DNA from 2 places in the Candidatus Arsenophonus phytopathogenicus genome. Region 1 is predicted to be linked to the other one. Evidence: predicted binding sites of a transcription regulator. Region 1 holds the regulator's gene; the other holds the start of a gene.
What was found. The regulator LexA, encoded in region 1, represses DNA repair genes until DNA is damaged. The targets are predictions, from matches to a motif close to TNCTGTATGTACATACAGNA.

Region 2: the regulator LexA is predicted to act here: its motif matches at 2,236-2,255, upstream of rmuC (DNA recombination protein RmuC).

Annotation. Positions count from the first base shown of each region.
Region 1 covers NZ_JBUIOB010000017.1:474,273-480,286, forward strand. Annotated here, with positions in the region: gene AC01GB_RS05815 (FimD/PapC C-terminal domain-containing protein) at 1-314, opposite strand, end outside; partial or broken gene AC01GB_RS05820 (gluconokinase, GntK/IdnK-type) at 330-789, opposite strand; gene zur (zinc uptake transcriptional repressor Zur) at 1,168-1,638, shown strand; gene lexA (transcriptional repressor LexA) at 1,833-2,447, opposite strand; gene AC01GB_RS05835 (diacylglycerol kinase) at 2,548-2,922, opposite strand; partial or broken gene plsB (glycerol-3-phosphate 1-O-acyltransferase PlsB) at 3,046-5,500, shown strand; partial or broken gene ubiA (4-hydroxybenzoate octaprenyltransferase) at 5,597-6,014, opposite strand, start outside.
Region 2 covers NZ_JBUIOB010000017.1:263,586-269,599, reverse strand. Annotated here, with positions in the region: gene AC01GB_RS04655 (YidB family protein) at 1-161, opposite strand, end outside; partial or broken gene udp (uridine phosphorylase) at 514-1,272, shown strand; gene AC01GB_RS04645 (DedA family protein) at 1,649-2,179, shown strand; gene rmuC (DNA recombination protein RmuC) at 2,304-3,641, shown strand; gene ubiE (bifunctional demethylmenaquinone methyltransferase/2-methoxy-6-polyprenyl-1,4-benzoquinol methylase UbiE) at 3,730-4,485, shown strand; gene AC01GB_RS04630 (ubiquinone biosynthesis accessory factor UbiJ) at 4,487-5,146, shown strand; gene ubiB (ubiquinone biosynthesis regulatory protein kinase UbiB) at 5,127-6,014, shown strand, end outside.

The DNA of each region.
Region 1 (6,014 bases):
CCGGAATCTTGTTCCGTTCTGACATACATTTGATTATTTTGACCAACCATGCCAATCACATTATTTTCTTGGTCAAAAACTTCAGTACCAATAGGGAGAGCAGCATGACCGGCTAACTGTGCTTTAATCAATAAGGCATAACCTGCACGGGTTTTAAACATGACTTTAACCGCAGCACCGGCGTACGGCGCAACTTGTTTTTCGTTCTCGTTTAATTCAAAATCTTCCGCCATTCCCTGTGGATCAATAATAATTTTATTGTAACGATATGTTGTTATAGATGGGGCCAATGCGTAACCATTATCGTCAATCACTGCTTCTTGAGCATTCAATACAGAGGCACCAGACGCCCCCTTACTAGGTACTTCCAAAGTATCAAACTGCGAGACCAACATATTTGGTTTGAAAAAATGATTTTTACGTTTTTTTAATCGGTCTTCTATTAATTTAAAGTCTCCTTCAAGGTAAAGAAATGACAAATGTTGGTTTCCGTCTCTTAAAATATCTCGATATTTTTTTCAACGCGGAACAAACAATCAAAGAAACCTTATTTGTTCTCTGCATAGCAAAAATAGCATCACTCAATGCCTTAAGCCAAGGCAGTCAATCAGAATCATTCAACGCATGTCCATCCCACATCTTTCTAATATTGGCACTTGGATGCAAAAAATCACCATCTAAAAACGCAGCTCCTATTTTTTGAGCAATCCCACTCGCAACTGCTGATTTACCACTACCTGATACCCCCATAAGTATAAAAACATGGTGTATTTTTTTGCTATCACACATTATTAACTCCTTTAAAAATCAAGCAATATATAAAATGTTACTGATAATTTTCAGTTATAAAAAATAATATAATAGAATTGTGATAAGAATCTCAGTGAAAGAGGGAAGCGTGAGCGCAAGTAAAATTTGTTATCCATTTTATAACCCTTAATTTAAATAACTTATATTAATTCACTAGATAATCAAAATTAATAATCTTAATTTCTACTCAATATTTATTCCATTTTCCAATTAAGTATCAGTTTATCGCAACAGGAAATAAAAAAGCATTATTACAAAATAGTAAAAGATATTATTTATTTTAGAACTATGGTAGATATCAAAAAGTATAAATACGATAATGTCATTATTATAATGATCTTCACCTTAGGATAATTCATGACAAAGCAAGATCAGGAAAAAATACTGTCCCAGGCAAAAAAAATATGCCAAGCGCGTAATGTACGTTTAACACCCCAAAGAGAAGAGGTATTACGCCTTATAGCAGCCCAACCTTGTACTATTAGTGCTTATGATTTGCTTGATTTATTTAGAATTTCTGAACCTCAAGCTAAACCACCGACTATTTATCGTGGCCTGGAATTTCTCTTAGAACAAGGTTTTATACACAAGATAGAATCAACAAATAGCTATGTTATTTGTCATCATTTTGAGGATCCTAAACATACCTCAGTTATGCTAATTTGTGATAATTGCGGTAGTGTTGCCGAAAGTAATGGCCAAGCGGTAGAAACTGCTATTTTAAAATTAGCCAAACAGACTGGTTTCCAGTTGTCCCATACCGTTGTTGAAAACCATGGGTTATGTTTACCCTGCAACAAAATTGAGAAAAAACAGTGTCAAAGCTAAGCATTATTAGGCTGAAATAGTGATATAAAAGCCGGCGGCTCATACAACCGGCCTTTATTAAAAAAGCAATAAAAATTTAAAAATAGTTTACTTAATACCCATCAATCAAAAAATCAAACAAACTAGGAAATAATATTATATTCAATAAATTAAGCTGAATTTACTTAAAAAATTAATTAGAGCTAAAAGTTTAACTAAAATGAGTTACTACTACGAATAATACCAACAGCTAGTCCTTCAATAGTTAGGGTTTGTGTCCGCAAATCCACAATAATTGGCTCAAATTCAGGATTTTCAGCAATTAATTCAACTTTACTACCCACTTGCTTGAAGCGTTTAACCGTCACTTCATCATCAATACGCGCTACAACGATTTGTCCATTATGTACCTGCTGGGTTTTATGTACAGCAAGTAAATCCCCATCGATAATTCCAATATTTTTCATGGACATGCCATTAACACGCAATAAAAAATCAGCACTAGGTCTAAAAATAATAGCATCAATCCGATAATGATTCTCGATATGTTCTTGAGCAAGTAAGGGTTCTCCTGCCGCCACCCGACCAATAAGTGGTAATCCTTCATCCTCATGTTCTTCTTGCAGTAGCCGGATACCGCGAGACGCGCCAGAAACAATTTCTATCACCCCTTTACGCGCCAAAGCCTTTAAGTGTTCTTCTGCTGCATTTGGTGAACGAAAACCTAAACTTGATGCAATTTCAGCGCGTGTCGGCGGCATACCCGTTTGCGAAATGTGTTCACGCACTAAATCATAGACCTGCTGCTGCCTCAACGTTAATTCTTTCATTTCGCCCCCTATTTATTCGCATCCACACATTGTCACTGTAAGTATATACAGGTATATTAAGATTTAAAACCAATAAATGTGTAAAACCCTATTTTTATAACTAGCTCACGAAATAATGATTACCAATTACAACTGACCAAATAAAAATTGCTAAACAAATTGAAATAAAAACCGCCGCCGAGCCGATATCTTTCGCTTTAGCAGAAAGCTCATGCAATTCTGTACCAATTCGATCAACCACTGCTTCAATCGCACTATTTAATAATTCAACAATAGCGATCAATACCATTGAGCTAATAAGTAATAACCGTTCAATCCATTGCACATCAAGTAAAAAAGCCACAATAATGGCAATAACCACCATAATTGCTTCTTGTCTAAAAGCGGCTTCACTCTTCCAGGCTGCTCTTAACCCCTTCAGCGAATAACCAGTTGCTTTAATAATTCGGATTAAGCCGGTTGTTTGATTTGCCATAAAATTTACTCTCTAGGTTTAAATAAATGTGGGATTTAATATAATTATTATCTTTTAAACAGATATTAATTACTATTTCTGATATGCTTTGGTAGGATTCAAATAAGAGGCTATCGCTCATCTATGTCATTTTGGCGTAAAATTTACTATAATCTATTAGATTTACCAATGAAATTGTTGGTAAAAAGTAAGCTCATACCAGCAGATCCAATTAAAGAATTGCGTCTTGATACGACACATCCTTTTCTATATGTATTACCTTATCATTCTAAAACAGATTTATTGACCTTACGGCAACAATGTTGTTCTATTGGCTTACCTGATCCACTCGAGCCGATTGAAATAGACGAAATTAAATTACCTGCCTATGTCTTTATCGATGATGGCCCGCGTGTATTTCGTTATTATTCGCCAGATCCACGTAAAGATTCAGTAAAAACATTTACTGCTTATCTTGATCTTCATTGCCATAATCCCGAGCTAAACATTCAGATGCTACCCGCATCAGTAATGTTCGGTCGAGCGCCTGGTCGAGAAGGCCACTCGCCAGCACCTCCGTTACGTTTACTGAATGGTATCCAAAAATTCTTTGCCGTTATCTGGCTAGGACGTGACAGTTTTGTTCGTTTTTCTCCCACTGTCTCTTTACGCCAAATGGCTGGCGAATATGGTACTGATAAAATTATCGCCAATAAACTTGCCCGAGTAGCTCGAATTCACTATTCACGGCAACGATTAGCTGCGGTTGGCCCCAAACTCCCTGTACGCCAAGATCTATTCAATAAACTGTTAACTTCAAAAGCGATAGAAAAAGCAGTTGAAGATGAAGCTAAAGCAAAAAAAATCTCCCTTGAGAAGGCAAAACATAATGCGATTGCCATGATGGAAGAAATTGCCGCTAATTTTTCCTATGAAGCGATCCGCATTACTGACCGCGTACTTAGTTGGACATGGAATCGACTCTATCAAGGAATTAATGTGCAACACGCCGAGCGTGTACGCCAATTAGCACAAGATGGCCATGAAATTGTCTATATTCCTTCTCATCGTAGTCACATGGATTATCTATTATTATCTTACGTGCTTTATCATCAAGGTTTAGTTCCGCCTCATATCGCCGCAGGTATCAACCTTAATTTTTGGCCGGCAGGGCCAATTTTTCGTCATTTAGGTGCTTTTTTCATTCGTCGCTCTTTCAAAGGCAATAAACTTTACTCGACCATATTTCGTGAATATCTCAGCGAATTATTTGCGCGTGGCTACTCAATTGAATATTTTGTTGAAGGTGGCCGCTCTCGAACAGGCCGACTACTGGAACCAAAGACTGGTACGCTGTCGATGACCCTGCAAGCAATGCTACGAGGTGATTCACGTCCAATTACCATTGTTCCAATCTACATAGGTTATGAACATGTATTAGAAGTTGCGACCTACGCTAAGGAACTAAAAGGGGCAGCAAAAGAGAAAGAAGGGTTTTTCTCAATGTTAAGAGGTCTACGCAAATTGCGTAAACTAGGCCAAGGCTATGTTAACTTTGGTCAACCGATTGCACTAACTCAATATTTAAACAAACATGTTCCCGAGTGGCGTCAATCTATCGATGCTATTGAGCTCCAGCGTCCAACTTGGTTAAATTCAACCGTGACTCGGTTAGCTCATAAAATCATGGTTAGAATTAACAATGCTGCTGCGGCTAATGCAGTCAATTTATGTTCAACTGCTTTGTTAGCTTCGCGCCAACGTGCATTAACCCGTGAACAATTAATTGAACAAATCGAATGTTACCTCCAACTATTAAGAAATGTGCCTTATAGCGATGATAGCACGACACCCAGCAAAACTGCTGAGCAACTATTAGAAGACGCCTTGCAATTGGATAAGTTTGAAGTCGACGAGCATGACAGCATGGGCGATATTGTAGTATTACCTCGAGAAAATGCTGTATTGATGACTTATTATCGAAATAATATTATGCATTTGTTGGTTTTGCCTTCTTTGGTAGCCAATATCGTATTACATAATGAAAGTGTTCAACGCCAGGAAATTGGTGATCAAATTGCACTCATTTATCCATTCTTAAAAGCAGAACTGTTCATGCGATATAGCATAGAAGAATTACCTGAATCTATCGATATTCTGCTGAATGAATTGGCGCGTCAACAACTAATATTATTAACAGTAGAGGGTGTTGTAACTATCAATCCCAGCTCGTATTCGCCCTCTTCAGCTTTTAGCTGCTGGTATTAAAGAAACTCTACAGCGCTATGCGATTACACTTTCGCTACTGAGTACGATACCTAAAATTAGCCGAGGAATATTAGAAAAAGAGAGCCGTATTCTTGCTCAACGACTATCTGTACTACATGGTATCAACGCGCCTGAATTCTTTGATAAGGCGGTTTTCTCCACACTGGTAAATACATTAAAGCAGGAAGGTTATATTAATAGAGAAGAAGATGCGATTATCATCGCCAATGCACAACGGCTTTATCGTATTATCGCTAAATTAATATCTCCTGAAGTGTGCTTAACTATTGAAAGTGTCAAACACGTTACTGAAGAGCCATTACCTAAATAAATCATCTTTATATTAGTATAGTAACGTAAAACGGATTTAGACTGAAATCGACCAACACTATAAAGGATAATCATTCGAGATTATCCTTTTTTATAATTAAAAATAATTTAGTAAGATGCCAATAAATAAAACCAACCCCACATAATTGTTATTCATAAATGCTTTAAAACATAATATTGGTTGTCGATTGGCAATTAGTTTTTGTTGATAGGTAAATAAGCCTAATACCAATATCAAACTAACAAAATAAAACCCACCCAAATCTAGCAGTTGCCCTATATAAAATAACACCAGCACCATAGCTAATTGTAAAATGCCAATAATTAATTTATCAAAATGAGCAAAAATAATTGCGGTTGATTTTAGACCAATTTTTATATCATCATTGCAATCAACCATCGCATACTGGGTATCATAAACAATAGACCAAATAATATTAACCAGAAATAATAACCAACATTCTAAGGGTAAGAACTCACTAACTGCTGCATATGCCATTGGAATTGACCAACCA
Region 2 (6,014 bases), 210 kb from region 1:
GAGCCTATCCAGGATTGAATAATTCCACCAAATCCTTGTTGCTCAAATTTATTAATTAAGCCCCGAATGCCACCTTGTGTTTCAATCCAGCTTAAAATATTTTTATATTGATTAAATTTTTCACCACCAACCATATCGGTAAGTTGATCTAAAAATCCCATGGTAACCCCCTTGCAACATCAAAATTGGTTAAACGATTGGTATCTTCCAATCTTTAAATTCAACAAGTTTAGAAATTATTAAAATCTTTGCTAGTCATACGTTAATAATAGTGAGTGATAAGTTAAAAATACAATAAAAGCCTTAAAAGATTTACCGGATCCTTTTAATTAAATAAGTGATTTTTATTTATTAAAAATACGATATGATCAAGCTAGCATAAATAATTTGATCATATTTTTGTGTAAAAGCAGCTTTTCATTATTGTTTTAAATGATCCCTATCATTAAAAGGTTATCATTTTATTATTAAATTAATGGATTAAATAAATTAAAAATACAGTATGGTGTAATTATGTCTGATGTTTTTCACTTGGGATTAACTAAAAATGACTTACAAGGTGCAACGCTTGCTATTGTGCCTGGCGATCCAAATCGGGTAGAAAAAATTGCCAAATTAATGGATAACCCGGTATATCTGGCTTCGTTACGTGAATTTACCTAATGGAGTGCTGAACTTAATGGTAAATCGATTATTATTTGTTCAACCGGTATTGGTGGCCCCTCGACTTCTATTGCCGTTGAAGAATTAGCACAATTAGGCATACGTACTTTTCTTCGTATCGGTACTACTGGGCAATTCAAAAAAATATCAATGTCGGTGATGTACTTATTACTACTGGCGCAGTACGTCTAGATGGTGCTAGCTTACATTTTGCGCCTTTAGAATATCCTGCGGTAGCTGATTTTAATTGTACCAATGCGCTTTATGATGCAGCTAAAGCAGCAGGGAGCACAACCCATGTTGGTATTACTGCGCCTTCGGATACTTTTTTATCCTGGTCAGGAACGTTATGATACCTATAGTGGGCGCGTTGTTCGTCGTTTTCGCGGATCGATGGAAGAGTGGCAAAAGATGGGAGTGATTAATTATGAAATGGAATCGGCCACCTTACTTACTATGTGTGCAAGCCAGGGATTATCAGCAAGTATGATAGCTGGCGTGATTGTTAACCGTACACAACAAGAAACACCAGATAAAACATTATTACGCCAAACAGAAGGGAATGTTTTAGGGATCGTGGTTGATGCTGTTCGCCGGTTATTAAATTAATAAGTGCTGCAGGTTTGGCTAATTTTTCGATAAAACGAGTATAACTAATTGTTATTTTTATGAAAATAGAGATAAATTTATTTTATATCTTTTTTTATTTAATCGCTGTTTTTATTTGTATTAAGTGATTCTCGTTTTATTTTTTATCGAATGTATTCAGTAATTTTTATTTTGATAAATTAACGGATAATTTTTGTTATTTGGTATTTTTTAGTAAACTAATGAATGTTAATAGCCGGATAATAGCATAGAATAAAATAACTTAGATTTAATATTTTGTAAGTTAAATTTGCCGCATTATTATATTTTAATCTGACAATAATTTACATTATTGGCTGCATAATAACGAATGTTTAACTGAAATAGGAATAATAAATTGACATTGTCAGAGATTATTAATGTTATTACCGAATTTGCTCGTGACCATCAAATATTAGCTATCTTTATTGTTTTTATATTAGCTTTTGGTGAATCGTTAGCCTTCATTTCATTATTACTCCCCGCGACAGTGATTTTGCTTGGTTTAGGCGCATTAATTGGTGATAATGGGCTCACTTTTTTACCAATATGGTTAGCTGCTGCCTGTGGTGCTTTTTTGGGCGAGTGGTTATCTTATTGGTTTGGTTTTCATTATAAGAACAGCGTACGCCATATGTGGCCAATTTCTCGTCGTCCTGAAGTGCTCGATCAAGGTCATCTTTTTTTTGAACGTTGGGGAGTATGGAGTGTTTTTATCGGCCGTTTTTTTGGTCCCTTAAGGGCGGTAATTCCCTTGGTAGCGGGCATCTGTGCTATGCCTAAACATTATTTTCAACTCGCTAATTTACTTTCTGCTATGGTCTGGGCATTTGCTATTTTAGCGCCAGGGGCATTTGGTTTATCTTGGCTTGCTCGGTGGATGGGGTAAAATAGCCGTTAAATTTCATCCTGGTGCTATTTGTTGACCAAAATAAGCAAAATTTATTCTGGACATTTATACAGTATACCACTAAGTTACTTTATAAAATAAAGACTATTTTAAGGAAACCAAGGTGGATATTCAGTTATTATATGCAATTATTGGCTTTCTTACCGGCACACTCTTTGGTGGTAGTTTAATTTGGCTAATTATCGTGCAAAAAATGAATAAAAAAGAATCTGAATTGCGAGATTTTTACAGTATCCAAGCTAGCTATGAGGAAAAAATTACCCATCTTGAATATTGGAAAATTGAGTGTGAGCACCGTGACCAAGAATTAAGGTCACAAAGGGAAATTAATCGTAATCAAGAAGTTGAACTACGTGAAGTCATGACTCGGCTTGAAGAGACACGGCTGGCTTTTGAAGAGAAACAGAGGCTGTTACTCAATAGTGAGCAGCGGTTAAATGTTCAATTTGAGAATTTAGCCAATCGTATTTTTGAACAAAATGAACGTCGAGCTTCTGAGCAGAACCGTCAAAGTTTAATTGCACTATTAACTCCTTTCCGCGAACAACTAGACGGTTTTCGCCGTCAGGTACATGACAGTTTTAGTCAGGAAGCGCGTGAGCGCCATACTCTAGCTCATGAAATTCGTCAACTTCAGCAATTAAATGCAGAAATGGCAAAAGAAACGATTAATCTGACTAAAGCGTTAAAAGGAGATAATAAAATTCAGGGAAATTGGGGTGAGACAATTCTCTCTCGCATATTGGAAGCTTCTGGGCTAAGGCAGGGGCATGAATTTGAAACTCAAGTCAGTATTAATACCTCCAATAGTCGTTATCAACCTGATGTGATTATTCGTCTACCACAAGGTAAAGATGTTGTTATTGACGCCAAAATGTCATTGACAGCTTATGAGCACTATTTTAATAGCGAAGATGAGCAACAGCGGGCAACGGCATTACGAGGGCATGTTAATTCAGTACGCAATCATATAAAAGAACTTGGCCGAAAAGATTATCATCAATTAAATGGGTTAAGATCGCTGGATTATGTATTAATGTTTATTCCACTCGAACCGGCTTATTTGATTGCTTTACGCGAAGCGCCTGAACTTATTGACGAAGGTTTGACGAATAATATTTTACTCGTTTGTCCTTCAACTTTATTGGTGGCAGTTCGTACAATTAATAATTTGTGGCGTTATGAACGACAGAGTCAAAATGCACAAGTAATTGCCGAGCGTGCTGCTAGAATGTATGACAAAATGCGGTTATTTGTCGATGATATACAGGTGTTAGGTCAGAGCTTGAACAAAGCACAGGTGAATTATCAATCGGCGATCAAAAAATTAGCGGAAGGAAAAGGTAATTTGATTAGCCAGGCGGAAAGTTTAAAAGAATTAGGAATAGAAGTTAAACGCCCGATTGATATTGAATTTAGCAAACAGACTGCTAAATCATAATTAAGAAGAATCGTTAGATCGTAAATAAGATCTTACAATAAACATGATTACAATTTCGATTATTTTAATGATTAAATGAGCGCAAATTATGGTAGATCCAATTAAAGAAAGCACTGATTTTGGCTTTCGCAAAGTAGCCAAGGATGAGAAGGCGGATTTGGTTGCTGCTGTTTTTCATTCGGTGGCTGCCAAATATGATCTTATGAACGATCTGATGTCATTAGGGATCCATCGAATCTGGAAACGTTTTACGATAGAAGCCAGTGGTGCTCGCCGTGGGCAACATATTTTAGATCTCGCTGGTGGCACTGGAGACTTGACCGCTAAATTTGCCAAAATAGTTGGCGAAAAAGGTGAGGTTATTCTGGCTGATATCAACGATTCTATGCTGAAAATGGCGCGCGAAAAGCTCCGCGATCGAGGTATTGTTGGTAATGTTAATTATGTTCAGGCTAATGCTGAAGAACTACCTTTTCCTGATAACTACTTCGATTGTATAAGTATTTCTTTTGGCCTGCGCAACGTTACTGATAAAGATAAAGCGCTTAAATCAACGTTTAGGGTGTTAAAACCTGGTGGTCGTTTATTAGTATTAGAATTTTCAAAACCGATTTTTTCAGCATTAACTAAAGCTTATGATGTCTACTCTTTTCATATTTTACCCCGAGTTGGTCAAATGATAGTCAAAGATGCTGATAGCTATCGCTATCTGGCTGAATCTATTCGCATGCATCCGGATCAGGACACTTTAAAAGCAATGATGGAGTTAGTCGGTTTTGAACAAGTTTTTTATACCAATATGAGCGGTGGAATTGTGGCCCTACACAGAGGGTTCAAATTTTAAGATGGATACCCCGTCAACCAAAAGCTATTCAAAAATCCCGCTATTACATGACGGAATTGCTTCCTTTTTACAGCTTATGTTGAATAGATTTTTTTATCAGGAAGTGGCGTTGAAATCAGCCAGAGTAAGGTTGGTTGGCAAAGTGTTGGCGATTGATTTAAAAGAATTATCTCAACCATTGATATTTATATTCTCTGAGCAACGAGTTGATGTAGTAAACCAGTGGCCAACACCGGCAGATTGCGTGATAAAAACCGCGTTAGTGACCTTGAGGCATCTTAAAGATAAACAGCAACTTTCGACTCTGATCAACGACGGTAGGGTTGTTATAGAGGGTGATATGCAAGTTGTGCAGCATTGGTCTGCATTACTAGATGCGACTGAATGGGATCCTGCTCATTATCTTGCTCCTTATGTCGGTGATGTTGTTGCCGAAGGGGTGAGTTGTTGGGTTAAAAAAGGTATAGTTGGAATAAATGGGTTGCTAAAGCAACAAAAAAAACAGTTTAAAAATGTATTGGTGGAAGAATGGCGAATGTCTCCTAATACATTGGAAGTTCTAAGTTTTGCTGATAAGGTTGAGAAGGTGGCGGCAGATATTTCAGCACTGGAACAACGTTTAGCTAAATTGGAGGAAAAATATGAGACCAGGAGAAATTAAACGTCTCTATTTTATCGTTCGAGTATTTCTAAATTATGGTTTAGATGAACTCATTCCCAAAATTAAATTTACTTTACCCTTAAGGATTGGACGCCGTTGTTTTTTTTTGTTATCAAATAAGCATAAAGACAAATCCCTTGGTGAACGTTTACGTTTAGCTCTACAAGATTTAGGCCCGGTTTGGATTAAGTTTGGTCAGATGTTATCTACTCGTCGCGATCTTTTTCCAACGATAATTTCTGATCAGTTAGCGTTATTACAAGATAAAGTGGCTAGTTTTGATGGCCGATTGGCTCGCCGACATATAGAACAGTCATTAGGTGGTTCACTTGAAACCTGGTTTGATGATTTTGATGAGGTGCCCTTAGCCTCGGCATCGATTGCTCAAGTACATACTGCAAAATTAAAACAAAATAATAAACAAATTGTAATTAAGGTTATTCGCCCAGGTATATTGCCGGTTATTAAAGCCGATATAGGCTTGATGTATCGGCTGGCTAATTGGCTCCCTCTTTTCCCGGATGGACGACGTTTACGTCCACGAGAAGTTGTTCGAGAGTATGAAAAAACATTAATTGATGAATTAAATTTGTTGCGTGAGGCGGCGAATACTCTCCAATTAAGGCGTAATTTTGAAAATAGCTCCATGCTTTATATTCCTGAAGTCTATTCAGACTACTGTCGGGAAAATGTGATGGTTATGGAGCGTATTTATGGTATTCCAGTTTCTGATATTAACGCGTTACAGAAACAGGGAATTAATATGAAGTTATTAGCTGAACGCGGAGTAAAAGTCTTTTTTACCCAAGTTTTTCGCGATAGCTTTTTTCATGCTGATATGCATCCTGGTAATATTTTTATTAGTCGA